4 regions of the Aeribacillus sp. FSL M8-0254 genome follow, and region 3 is predicted to be linked to each of the others. Evidence: riboswitches for the same ligand, from Rfam matches in the RefSeq annotation. Region 3 holds a riboswitch; each other region holds the start of a gene.

The links. Region 3 has a riboswitch for thiamine pyrophosphate ahead of thiC (phosphomethylpyrimidine synthase ThiC). Riboswitches for the same ligand answer to the same signal wherever they lie in the genome.
Region 1: another riboswitch for thiamine pyrophosphate. It lies ahead of NSQ44_RS07050 (acetylornithine deacetylase); the one in region 3 lies ahead of thiC (phosphomethylpyrimidine synthase ThiC).
Region 2: another riboswitch for thiamine pyrophosphate. It lies ahead of thiT (energy-coupled thiamine transporter ThiT); the one in region 3 lies ahead of thiC (phosphomethylpyrimidine synthase ThiC).
Region 4: another riboswitch for thiamine pyrophosphate. It lies ahead of tenI (thiazole tautomerase TenI); the one in region 3 lies ahead of thiC (phosphomethylpyrimidine synthase ThiC).

The regions. Positions count from the first base shown of each region.
Region 1 is NZ_JBBOZY010000001.1:1,446,387-1,449,884, forward strand. Features, by position in the region: gene NSQ44_RS07040 (TlpA family protein disulfide reductase) at 16-471, shown strand; gene NSQ44_RS07045 (hypothetical protein) at 701-1,369, shown strand; TPP riboswitch at 1,435-1,535, shown strand; gene NSQ44_RS07050 (acetylornithine deacetylase) at 1,660-2,925, shown strand; gene tenA (thiaminase II) at 2,958-3,498, shown strand, end outside.
Region 2 is NZ_JBBOZY010000001.1:3,248,589-3,252,086, reverse strand. Features, by position in the region: gene menC (o-succinylbenzoate synthase) at 1-836, shown strand, start outside; gene thiT (energy-coupled thiamine transporter ThiT) at 878-1,438, opposite strand; TPP riboswitch at 1,507-1,610, opposite strand; gene NSQ44_RS15805 (DUF418 domain-containing protein) at 1,781-3,016, shown strand; gene NSQ44_RS15800 (DUF2179 domain-containing protein) at 3,120-3,498, shown strand, end outside.
Region 3 is NZ_JBBOZY010000001.1:2,658,118-2,661,615, reverse strand. Features, by position in the region: gene NSQ44_RS12935 (MGDG synthase family glycosyltransferase) at 1-15, shown strand, start outside; gene thiC (phosphomethylpyrimidine synthase ThiC) at 153-1,895, opposite strand; TPP riboswitch at 2,031-2,146, opposite strand; gene NSQ44_RS12925 (NfeD family protein) at 2,339-3,498, shown strand, end outside.
Region 4 is NZ_JBBOZY010000001.1:1,111,743-1,115,240, forward strand. Features, by position in the region: gene NSQ44_RS05480 (monovalent cation:proton antiporter family protein) at 1-1,492, shown strand, start outside; TPP riboswitch at 1,547-1,655, shown strand; gene tenI (thiazole tautomerase TenI) at 1,795-2,394, shown strand; gene thiO (glycine oxidase ThiO) at 2,396-3,498, shown strand, end outside.

The DNA of each region.
Region 1 (3,498 bases), 1.2 Mb from region 3:
AAGGAGGAAGCGGAAATGAAATTACGTGAGCCAATGCCTGAATTAGTCGGAGCAACAACTTGGCTGAATGGCGAAGTAACGAAAGAGCAATTAATCGGTGAAAAACCAACATTAATCCATTTTTGGTCAATCAGCTGCCATTTGTGTAAAGAAGCAATGCCGAAAGTAAATGAGTTCCGCGATCAATATAAAGATAAACTGAACGTAGTAGCTGTTCATATGCCTCGCTCCGAAAAGGATTTAGATATTGATGATATTAAAAAAGTAGCGGAAGAACACGGGATTACGCAACCGATCTTTGTTGACAACGAACATAAATTAACCGATGCTTTTGAAAATCAATATGTACCTGCATATTATGTTTTTGACAAAAACGGCATTCTTCGCCACTTCCAAGCAGGAGGAAGCGGAATGAAAATGCTGGAAAAACGTGTTAATCGGGTGTTAGCGGAAACAGAAAACGCTGAATGATTCAACCATCTGCAAAACATTGCAGGTGGTTTTTCATTTTAGAAATACCTTTCCGGCTTTGAAAGGACTTGTTTTTATTGCTTCGAAGCTTTCAAAAGATAAGCATCTCCATTTACCATTCATCTGACATCCTTTTTCCAGCTCTCAATCCTAAAGAAATGATTCACATTCCAAATCACAACATGCTATAATAAATGATGCTAGTTTGAACAAAAAGGAGCATAGGTGGATGGCAAAACAATCACAAACTTTTTCCATTATGAATCTATTAAAGGTGCTTTTGGCTGTCATCGTTATCCTTTTCCTATTTTATTTGCTTGCGTTTAACGACGTCGTCGTGCGTTTTATATCTCTGCTATTAAATGGATGTTTAGTTGTTCTCGCCTTCCTTGTCTATCGGAAAATAGACTATATGATAAAGATGAAAGAAGAACGAAAAGAGCCTATTCAAACCGAAAAGCTGCCTGATGAAACAGAAATGGCGCGAAAAGAACAGCAATTAAATAAACTGGAGCTTGATAAAACGCAATTGTTGGAGGAGCTATTAACAAAAGCCGGTATCGAAGAGGAAGAAAAACAAAAGTACCGAGCCAAAATTAGAGAAAAAGAGGATGAAGCTTCAAAGCTTCAACAAGAGCTGGCATTCATGAAAGGCCGGATTGCCAACTTGATTTTAAAAAGAGATCCTGAGATCGAGCGGATTGTCCTGCTGCTTGATGCGGATTTTATATTAAATCATTCGTTAGTGGAAATTAATCAAAGGTTTCAGGAAATTAGCGGCAGTTTTTCTGAACAATCCATCGAGCATTTGAAAAAGGCTAATTATATTGATCAACATTTGCAATTTACTCGAATTGGTTATCGTGAATTATTAAAGACAGCAAAAAGGATCAATTAACCGTTAGCTTGTATTTTTCTATATTTTATGATTTAATGAAATTAAATGAAAATTTCATAATATTAACATACCACTAGGGGAGCCGAAAGGCTGAGAAAGGCGTGTGCCTTGACCCTTTGAACCTGATCTAGATCATACTAGCGTAGGGAAGTGGTGCAGTAATATCGAAACCTGTCTATGGGTTTTGTATATACTTGCCCGTTCCCTTATATTGGGAACGGGCTTTTTGCATTACAAGACTGGTTGGCAAACCATTTTTCAAAACAAAATGTTAAGAAAGGGGAGACAACGTGTTACAAACGCTATTTCAGCAAATTGATGAAAGGGAAGAAGAACTTCTGAATCTTCTAAAAACACTCGTATCGTTTGAAACGCCGAGCCCTCCGGCAAGAAATGCAAAAGAGGCTCAAAAGTATGTCGCCTCATATTTGGAAGACATCGGCTTTTCCATTGATCAATGGGATTTATATGAACAAGATCCAGTCGTAGTAGGAACGAAAAAAGGAAAAGATCCAGAATATTACCACAGTTTAATTATTAACGGGCATATTGATGTCGCTTCAATCGAAGAGGGAGAAGAATGGCTAACGCCTCCTTTTGAGGCAACGGTTAAAGGGGATTACATATACGGACGCGGTGTAGCGGATATGAAAGGGGGAATGGCTGCCAGTCTGTTTGCATTAAAGCTGCTGCAAGAAAACGGCATTGAGCCGGGAGGGGATATCATTTTTCAGTCCGTCGTCGGTGAAGAAGTAGGCGAAGCAGGAACAAAATCGTGCTGCGACCGGGGATATCGAGCTGATTTTGCCATCGTTGTCGATTCAAGCAACTGTGAAATACAAGGGCAAGGCGGGGTGATCACGGGCTGGATTACGATTGAAAGCCCCGAGACATTTCACGATGGCACGAGAAGACAAATGATTCATGCCGGCGGGAAGCTTTTTGGGGCAAGCGCGATTGAAAAAATGATGAAAATTATTGAAGGACTGCGAGAGCTTGAACAGCATTGGGCAGTGATGAAAACGAGCAAAGGCTTTCCGCCTGGTTCTGCCACAATTAATCCTGCAGTGATTGAAGGTGGAAGGCACGCCGCTTTTGTGGCCGATAAATGTTCCCTTTGGATTACCGTTCACTATTACCCGGAAGAGCATTATGTAGAGGTGATCCGGGAAATTGAAGAACATATCCATCATGTTGCAATGGCTGATCCATGGCTTCGGAAATATCCTCCGAAATTTAAATGGGGCGGCACATCGATGATTGAAGATCGAGGAGAAATTTTCCCAGCTTTTTCATATGACGAACATTCACTCGGAGTGAAAACATTACAAAAAGCACATAAACTGGCATTTAATGAGGAAGCAAAGCTGACGATGTCCCCTACTGTGACAGACGGCGGCTGGCTGAGTGAAGCGGGAATTCCCGTCGTTTTATATGGACCGGGCACGCTTGAAGATGCACACTCGGTGAATGAAAAGCTGTCCATCCCCCAATTAAAAACATTTACAAAATCGCTGATCGCGTTTTTATTTGATTGGTATCAGAAAAAACGATGACAATTACAAAAGCTGCGAAAGGGGTAATTCAAATGTTTACAGACCGATTGTATAAAACTGCAAAACCGATTTGGGAAGCGAGTTACCATCATCCGTTTGTTCAAGGAATCGGCAATGGGACGCTGGATATCGACAAATTTCGCTTTTTTATGGAGCAGGATTATCTTTATTTAATCGAATACTGCCGCCTGTTTGCCCTTGGAAGCTTAAAGGCTCACAATCTTCAAACAATGACAGTTTTTGCTGATCTTCTACATTCGACGTTAAAAGTGGAAATGGATTTGCATCGTCAATACGCTGAAAGAATAGGAATAGAGAAGGAAAAATTAGAACAAGTTCAGCCTGCTGCTACAACCGTTGCATATACGAGCTATATGTTAAATGTGTCGCAGCGAGGATCATTGGCAGAACTGGTTGCCGCAGTCCTTCCATGTACATGGAGCTATTATGAAATCGGCACACGCTTACATGAGATTCCTGGTGCCAGTGAACATGAGTTTTACGGCGAGTGGGTAAAAATGTACGCATCAACAGAATTCGGTGAATTGGCAAAATGGCTGAAAGATTTAATGA
Region 2 (3,498 bases), 590 kb from region 3:
GTTTTATTCGCAGAAATTATATGGCAAAAGCGGCTTTGGAAGGTGCCGTGTGGGATCTATATGCAAAACAGCAAAATATACCTCTTTCACAAGCTCTCGGGGGAATGAAAAAAGAAGTTGAAGCTGGGGTGAGCATCGGTATTCAGCCGACAATAAAAGATTTAATCAGTCTTATTGAACAATATCAGGAGGAAGGATACAAGAGAGTAAAAATAAAGATTAAACCAGGTTGGGATATTGAAGTAGTTAAGGAAATACGGAAGCATTTTCCGAACTTGGATTTAATGGCTGATGCGAACAGTGCCTATACATTAAAAGATATAAATCATCTAAAACAATTGGATGAGTTTCAATTAATGATGATTGAGCAGCCTCTTGCGCACGATGATATTGTGGATCATAGCAAACTTCAAAAAGAATTGGAAACACCGATCTGTTTAGATGAAAGTATTTGTTCCTTAGAAGATGCTCGAAAGGCTGTTGAACTTCGAAGCTGCAAAATTATGAATATAAAAATCGGCCGTGTTGGCGGTTTGACAGAAGCAAAAAAAATCCATGATTTTTGCAAAGAGCAAAATGTTCCAGTTTGGTGCGGAGGGATGCTTGAATCAGGGATTGGACGGGCCCATAATATATCCCTAGCGACACTTGAACAATTCACACTGCCAGGAGATATATCCAGTTCATCTAAGTATTGGGAAGAAGATATTATTGAACCGGAAATATCGGTTTATAATGGAAAAATTGCCTTGCCTGATAGCCCGGGGATCGGTTTTCATGTAAGCCGTGAAAAATTAAAAAAATACACTGTTGAAACGAAAGTATTTACCCTATAAACAAAATAATCCTCTGCATGTTTTGCAGAGGATGATTTTGTTTATTTTACAACCAATCTTGGCGCCGCCATAATGAGAATAACAGTAACGACAGCGCATAATACAAAGGCTCCTATCATCGTAATGCCGTTTACGATCAAAGAATAAACGACCGCTGACATTCCTTCTGGTGCATATTCTCCGAAGAAAAAGACACCGCTGATAAAATGCCAAAAATAACGTGCAAAAGCTCCGATGAAGATGCCAAAGATGATGAAAACAAGAGCAGAGCTTTTCTTTCCATCTTTCAGCTTATTTTGGATAGTTTTACTGAAAAGACCGGCTAAACCGATAAAGGAAAAAGCTAGGAAATAGTCGATGAAACCTTGAACAGGCGTCAGGATGTATGCATCACCTAATACAATTTGCAATAATCCCCATAAAAGGCCGGAAATGAAGCCAATCTTTGCACCGGATCGAAACGATAATATGAGTACAGGCACCATGGCAATGGATATAGAAATGGCTGATGATAATTGAATGGAAGGGAGAAGATCAAGTATAACTGCCAATGCTGCAAAGATTGCTGCTTCTATTAATAGTAATAAACGATTTTTTTCCAAAAATAAAACCCCCTGTATATTATTTGCTATCAACAAATATCCATAAGGGGGAAAAAGGCTGTATCATGGATCAGTTACTTCCACATCCCTACGCTAGCATTAACTAACAGGTTCAAAGGGTCTGGACGAAATACCCGTCCACTCTCAGCATATAGCTCCCCTTGTGGATCTGTTGATATTCGAATCTTATGTCTATCATAATAGACTATAAGAAAATTGTCATTCTTTTTTCGCTATATTCAAATATTTAAACACGATAAAGCTGAAATGCAGCCTTTGGACAAAAAATAATGAAAAAAGGGCGTTTATAATAAGAACTTTTTTCAGAATGGGGGTTTTGATTTGAATCTTAATCGTGAGCGTTATGAAGTAGTGGATGTGGTGCGGGGGGCTGCGATATTTGGAATTTTACTTGTGAATATGGCGCATTTCAGCTATCCAGATGTATATTTATACCAAATAGGCAGCGAAAATTTTTTTACTGAAACATGGAGAACATGGGATTTTCTAACGAAAAATATTTTGGATATATTTGTACAAATGAAGTTTATTACAATGTTCTCATTATTGTTCGGATTTGGAATCATCATCATGGAGGAACGGGCTTTAGGAAACGGCAGGAACTTTGTTTCTATATATATACGCAGACTGGTGGTGCTTTTTGTATTTGGACTAATTCATTCATTTTTCATCTGGGATGGAGACATTTTAATGGATTATGCTGTGCTGGGGTTTCTTCTCCTTTTTTTCCGGAAGTGTTCCTGGAAAATCCTTTTGGTATGGACTGTATGTTTATTTAGTTTATATTTGCTCCTTATTGGTTTGATGACGGCTGTATCCAATGGTGAGGATGCTTTAGTCCAAAAAAGAGAGCAGGCTGCCTTACTGGAAGAGGAGGCAAGAAACGCAATCCATTCATATCAAAACGGAAGTTTTACTGATATTTTCCATCAGCGTATTCATGATCGGCTTTTTTACATGTCTATGTCTGGCATGTGGCCTTTTCAACCGCTTGTCTATTTATTAAACATGATCCCATATATCAGCATGTTTTTAGTTGGCATGATATTTGCGAAACAAAAGCTTTTTCAAGAACCGGAGAAGCATCGAAGGTTATTAACAGCCATCTGGTTTTTCGGGCTTATCATTGGGCTTCCGTTAAATATTTTTGCGGTCACCGCTGAAAATAGTTTTTACATGGTGTTCGGTGCACCATTTCTCATGTTGTTTTATGTGACCTCTCTCATATTTTTATATTTTCACCCAATCTGCCGGCAAATTGTTAAGAAGATTGCGCCTGTTGGACGCATGTCATTGACAAATTACATCATGCAATCTGTTATTTGTACATATATTTTTTATCATTACGGATTGGGATTGTACGGTAAAGTATACCCCTTCGCCGGTTTTTGGCTTGCACTCGCAATTTTTGCCGTGCAGCTTATCATCAGCCATATTTGGTTTAAATATTTTCAATTAGGTCCGTTGGAGTGGGTATGGAGAACAGCGATGTATTTCAAGCGCCAGCCTATTCGCATGAAAAAGGAAGTTTTGAAGCATAATAACAGATCAAGATGAATTGTAAAAATGTAGTTTCAAATCTCAGATTTTGAGTTTATGATAGCTCTTTCTTTTCGAAAATAATTTATAGTATGATGGAACAAAGGAGTGTCTAGGCAACATGTTTCTACAAGCAATTTTTATTTTTTTGCTGCAATTATTGTATGTACCAGTATTGACGATCCGAACTATTTTGTTAGTGAAAAATCAAACAAAGGCTGCTGCTGGTATAGGTTTGCTAGAAGCAGCGATTTATATTGTCGCTTTAGGAATAGTTTTTCAAGATTTATCTAATATTTACAATATTAGTGCATATATTATCGGTTTTGGTGCAGGGCTGTTGTTGGGCGGTGAACTGGAGAAAAAGCTGGCTTTTGGATATGTAACATACAATGTGAATTTAATGGATAAAAATTCTGAATTAGTAAAAAAATTGAGGGAGGCTGGTTTTGGGGTTACGGTCTTTCAAGGAGAAGGAATGAATTCGATCAGGTATCGTT
Region 3 (3,498 bases):
TTAATGAATGAATAGGGGCTGTCTAATAAGTCGATTTTCCGGCTTATAGACGCCCCTTTAATGTTTTAGAAACGTTGATATATCAATGTTTATGATGTTTCGTTTTCAATGGATTTTGACTTTCTGGATAGCCCCATTAGTTTGAAAATTATTTATCGATAAAGGGATGACCCGCCCTCTATAAATTCTTTTGCTTTTTGCCTCAAACCTTCCTGAACGAAATCAGAATCACTTGAACCGGCCATTTTTCTTAAATTGTGGGAAATTTTCATCGAGCAAAATTTTGGACCGCACATAGAACAAAAATGGGCAATTTTCGCTCCTTCTGCCGGCAAAGTTTCGTCATGATATTCGCGTGCCCGTTCAGGATCGAGAGAAAGATTAAATTGGTCGTTCCAGCGGAATTCAAAACGGGCTTTTGATAAAGCATCATCCCTTATTTGGGCGCCTGGATGCCCTTTTGCCAAATCTGCGGCATGGGCTGCAATTTTATAAGCAACAACACCTTGGCGCACATCCTCTTTATTGGGAAGGCCTAAATGCTCTTTCGGAGTTACATAACATAGCATGGCCGTTCCGTACCAGCCGATCATGGCTGCCCCAATGGCTGACGTAATATGATCATAGCCGGGAGCAATATCGGTTGTTAATGGACCGAGGGTATAAAAAGGAGCCCCTTTGCAAATTTCATTTTCTAAATCAACATTTTCTTTAATTTTATGCATCGGAATGTGCCCAGGGCCTTCGATCATGACTTGGACATCATGTTTCCAGGCGATTTCCGTCAATTCACCGAGCGTTTTCAATTCGGCAAATTGCGCTTCATCATTGGCATCTCGAATAGATCCGGGACGCAAGCCGTCACCTAATGAAACGGCAATATCATATGTTTTTAAAATTTCGCAAATCTCTTCAAAATGAGTGTATAAAAAGTTTTCTTGATGATGCGCCATACACCACTGCGCCATGATCGAACCGCCGCGGGATACGATTCCGGTCGTCCGTTTGACGGTCAAAGGGATATAGCGAAGCAGCACGCCGGCATGTATAGTAAAATAATCGACCCCTTGTTCTGCTTGCTCAATTAATGTATCACGGTAAATTTCCCATGTTAACTCTTCAGCAACGCCATTTACTTTTTCGAGCGCTTGGTAAATCGGGACGGTTCCAACCGGCACGGGCGAGTTGCGGATGATAAATTCTCTTGTTGCATGAATATTTTTTCCTGTTGACAGGTCCATAATTGTGTCAGCGCCCCAGCGGATGGCCCAAAGCATCTTCTCAACTTCTTCTTCGATTGACGATGTTACAGCTGAATTGCCAATGTTGGCATTAATTTTTACATGAAAGTTCCGGCCGATGATCATCGGTTCACTTTCCGGGTGATTAATGTTGGACGGAATAATGGCCCTGCCGGCAGCGACTTCTTGACGAACGAATTCAGGATCCATGTTTTCACGAATCGCCACAAACTCCATCTCTGGGGTGATGATCCCCTTTTTTGCATAGTGCATTTGTGTAACGACAGCACCTTTTTTTGCTTTGAAAGGCTTTCGATGAAAAGGTGTGGCAATATTGTGATCTTCCCAATTGCGAAATCCATTATCTTCAGGCTTTACCTGGCGCCCATCATATTCTACAACATCATGACGGTCTAAAATCCACTGTTTGCGCACAGCCGGCAAACCTTTATGAATATCTGCCTGAAAATCAGGATCTGTATAGGGACCGCTCGTGTCATAAACCTTTACAGGTTCATTTTCAAACGTTCCCGCTTCCGTTTTCGTGGGAGTTAATTGAATTTCCCTCATCGGAACCCGAATATCGGGTCTTGACCCAGTCACATAAATTTTTTTGCTTGCTGGAAACTGCATGTTTTCGAAATAATGTTTCATTTTTCTCCTCCTCCATTTTTTTATCTGAAGATGTGCATAGAAAAATAGGAGGGGAGATGGGATGTGAAAAATAAAAACGGGTTCGCTTTAGCACGAACCCGATCAATTCAATATAGAAAAAGAAGGCAATACAAATACTCCCGCTACCTACTTCCCTACGCTGGCATCATCCAGATCAGGTTCAAAGGGTTGAAGAACTTCAGGCGCGTTCTTCTCTCAGTCCAGCTAATTGGACACCCCTAGTAGATGGTTATATATTTTTTTTAATAGTAACATAATATGAAAAATAATGAAAATATTTTTTCGTTTCATGATGTTTGTAGAATTGTTGATTTTTGAAACTTTCTGCACAATTGTCCGTAATAATATTAGGCAAAAAATAAGGGGGGAGAGGCCTGAAATCAAACAATAAGTTTTTCGCTATTTGCGCTCTGCTGCTCATCTTGTCGATTATTTGTGCGTCTTTTGATGCCAAATCAGCTGAAGGGAAAACCGTTTATTTTATTCCGATTGAAAATACAATTGAAAAAGGATTGGTGCATTTTATTAAACGATCCATCCAGGAGGCGGAAAAAGAAAAGGCGGATGTCATTGTTTTTGAATTGAACACTCCTGGAGGTGCTTTAGAGGCAGCGATAGAAATAGGCAAAATGATTATGGATACAGATATCAAAACAATCGCTTATGTCAATAAACATGCGATTTCCGCAGGGGCTTATATAGCATTAAGGGCTGATCAAATATATTACCATCCTGGCGGTACCATTGGGTCAGCGGCTGTCATTGACTCCAATGGCAATGCTGCAGAAGTAAAAGTGCAATCGTTTTGGAAAGCAGAGATGAGAAATGCTGCTGAGCTTCATGGCAGAGACCCTATGTTCGCTGAGGCGATGGTTGACAGCAGCTTGGATATGCCCGAATATGGTGCAGAAAAAGGAGAATTACTAACATTAACAGCAAAACAAGCGATGGAAGTCGGGTATGGTGAAGGCATCGCCAAAAGCCGGGCAGAGCTTTTGAAATCGATCGGAATGGAAGGTGCAAAAATCCAAGAGACTGAGGAGACGTTTGCTGAAAAAATAGCCCGTTTTGTAACAAACATGTATACCATTCCGATATTATTAACGATTAGCGGTTTAGGGTTTGTGTTAGAATTGTACACTCCTGGGTTTGGCATTCCTGGTTTTATTGGACTATTGGCACTGTTTTTGTTTTTCTTCGGTCATTTTATTGCAGGGCTTGCGGGATTGGAAACGGTTGTTTTGTTCGTGCTTGGGGTTCTGCTTATAATTGCAGAGTTGTTTGTTCCAGGAGGAATTATTGGAGCAATCGGTTTTCTTTCAGTCCTTTTAAGTTTATTTTTAGCAGCTGATCATATAGGACATATGGCGGTTTCTCTTTTTATTGCCGGTTCCATTTCGATATTCACAATATTCATTTTGTCAAAGGTGATTGGTAAGCGTATGAAATGGTTTAAAAAAATTATTTTAAATGATTCAATCAGCACGGAGAAAGGTTATGTATCCAATCAAAATCGTACAGATTTAATTGGGAAAACGGGTGTAACTGTGACTGCTTTACGGCCGGCAGGAACAGTAATGAC
Region 4 (3,498 bases), 1.5 Mb from region 3:
TTTGTTACTGTGGATGGGATTTATCCGCAATGCCTTTTTCATGACGTTAGTGATTTCAACGATTTCTATAGGAGTAGTAGTGCCGACGTTGAAAGACGAGCAAATTATGAAAACAAACATCGGCCAAATTATTTTGCTGGTGGCTGTCATAGCCGACCTTGTCACCATGATTTTGCTGGCGGTTTTTGTCTCCTTAAACAGCGAAGGAGAAAGCAATACGTGGTTTCTGCTTCTTTTGTTTGCAGCAGGCGTACTGCTTTACTTCATTGGCAAAAGGTTTAAAAGTCGATCCTTTATTAAATCGATGTCAAAAGGAACGGTCCAAATTGGAACAAGGGCGGTTTTTACGTTAATAATAGTGCTTGTCAGTTTATCGGAAACGCTTGGGGCAGAAAATATTTTAGGCGCCTTCCTTGCGGGAGTTTTAGTCTCGCTTTTATCGCCTAATTCAGACTTGGTGCAAAAGCTAGATTCGTTTGGATACGGTTTTTTAATCCCGATCTTTTTTGTCATGGTAGGGGTGGAATTGGATTTATGGGAATTGATCAAAGATCCGAACCTTCTTTTGTTAATTACTTTGTTATTTCTCGCCCTCTTGATCTCAAAGTTTATTCCCGTTTTTGTGCTGAGAAAATGGTATGATACGAAAACAACGATTGCGGCGGCGTTCTTGTTGACTGCCACTTTATCATTAGTTATTGCGGCAGCGGAAATTGGACAGCGAATCGAACTGATTGATAAGCAAATGGCTGACGCATTAATAGTAGTTGCCGTGTTAACAAGCATTATCACGCCGATAGGATTTAAAAAATTATTCCCTAAAAAAATGGCGGTGCAGCCAAAAAAGAAAATTGCTTTTATTGGTGCAAATCAAATGACCCTTCCAGTCACAAGGGAATTGGATAAAAATTTGTATGAAGCAACCGTATATCATACACAGCAAGACAAAATTGAAAACGGGACTGCTCAATCGGTGTTTAAAATTGAAGTATTGAAAGACTATTCGATAGAATCATTGAATGAACACCACATAATGGAAGCTGATATAGTAATAGTGGCTACTGGGGATGAAGAAAGAAATGCGGAAATTGCGACATATGCAAAAGAATGCGGCGTAGAACAGGTCATCGCCTCCATTTCTTCCCCGGAGTTGGATCAAGCATTAAAAGAAAAGGGGATCAGCGTATTTTCCGTCATGCTGTCAACAAAAACGCTGCTCAGGGCTTTGATCGAATCGCCTGGCGTTATGCGGATCTTAACAAACCAAGACAACTCTCTTTATCAAATTAATATGAATAACCGAAAATATGATGGAATGAAGCTTCGATACTTTCCGTTTACGGGAGATTGTATCTTTGTCCGGATTTTTCGAGGTGAAGATTCCATTGTACCTCACGGCGATACCGAATTGAAAAAAGGGGACCGCTTGATTGTAACGGGTTCCCGCAAATATGTAAATGAGTTAAAAGATGAGCTGGAATTTAGCAAATAATATTTGCAAACAAAACAAATTGTGATAGCATGAAATTAGTATGAAAATTTAATAAGCATCCACTAGGGGAGCCTTTGGAAAGGCTGAGATTAAAGTGTTGACTTTAAGACCCTTTGAACCTGATCTGGATGATGCCAGCGTAGGGAAGTGGGAATTTGAAACATGTGTCTGATATTCCATTACCACTTTCCAGCAAGGAAGGTGGTTTTTTATTGTTTCCAGTCTCACCCTTGGACAGCTGCTTTCCAGTTTTGAACCTTGAAAGACGAGTGTGAGCGTCTTTCTCATGAAAGGAATGTACAATGTTGGAGCTTCATGCCGTAACAGACGGAACAAAAACAGTTAACGAGCTAATACGCATAATTTTGTCCATATCAGATCATGTTGATTACGTTCATATACGAGAAAAAAATAAAAGACCATGTGAGATCATTCATCTCGTAGAACAGCTTTTGGCAAACGGGATAAGGAGAGAACAGCTTGTTATCAACGATCGGCTCGATGTTGCGCTCCTAACAGGCATTCAAAATGTTCATCTTCCGGGAACCGGCCTGCCGGTAAAAAAAGTGAAAAGCGCTTTTCCGCAAATAAAAGCAGGCGTCAGCGTCCATTCATTAGATGAAGCGGTAAAAGCAGAAAAAGACGGAGCAGACTATTGTTTTTTCGGAAACGTTTTTGAAACGAACAGTAAAAAAGGACTTCCGGCAAAGGGAACAGATTTGCTCGGAAAAATTGTTGGACACGTCAATATTCCCATTATCGCCATTGGTGGGATCACGCCTGATAATATGCAAAAAGTTTTAGAAAAAAAAGCAAGCGGTATTGCCGTTATGTCCTATATCTTTTCTTCAAAAGATCCAGAGAGCGCTGCCAAACTTTTCAGGAAAGGAGAAACTTTTTAAAATGAACGTTTTTGATGTTGGAATCATCGGGGGAGGGGTCATCGGCCAAGGGATCGCCTATGAGCTATCAAAAGCAGGGCTGAAGACCGCCGTGTTTGAAAGCGGCGAAATCGGAGGTAAAGCGACATCCGCTGCAGCAGGAATGCTGGGTGCCCATTCTGAAAATGAAAAAAGAGACATATTTTTTGAGCTATGCTTAGAGAGCCGAAATTTATATCCGAGCCTTGCAAAAGAATTATTGGAGCAATCTGGTGTGGATATTGAGCTTGTGCAGGAAGGCATGTATCGGCTTGCATTTACTGAGGAAGAAGGCCGCTTTCTGCAATCGCTTGCAGATGAGAATGAACTAGAATGGCATTCAAGGGAAAACGTACTGGCAAATGAGCCACATGTTTCTGAAGACATTGCGGGAGCTCTTTGGCTTAAGCATGACGGCCAAGTGAAAGGTTCATCTGTTTGCTGCGCATATGCGAAAGGCGCTAGAAAATATGGTGCATCTATTTTTGAACAATGTCCTGTTTTCGACGTGATTAAAGAGGGAAAAGCATTCAAGCTTGTCACTTCCCAAGGAGTTTTTATATGTGGAAAAGTCGTCGTTTCAAGCGGAGTTTGGAGTGGCTTTTTCTTTGAAAAGCTGGGGCTGAGAAATCCAATGAAGCCCGTTAAAGGAGAATGCTTAGCCGTAAAACCGAAAAAACTGGTGATCAACAAAACAGTGTTTTACGAGCACTGTTATATCGTACCGAAAAAAGACGGCACCGTTATTATTGGAGCAACTTCTTATGAAAACGACTGGGATACGCATCCGACAGTCAAAGGAGTATCCGAATTAATGATAAAGGTTCAGAAAATTATGCCAGAAATCGGGTCTGAACCGGTCGTTAGTGCTTGGTCGTCGCTCAGGCCGCAAACAGCTGACGGCTGGCCGTATTTTGCCGAGCACCCGGAGCATGAGGGAATCTTTTTTGCGACCGGCCATTATCGAAACGGCATTCTTCTAGCGCCGATTACAAGCTTGATCGTAAAAGACATGATTTTGAAAACGAATCAATATGAGCGTTATGTTCATAGCTTTTCTTTAAACCGATTGCTTTCTGATGCGAA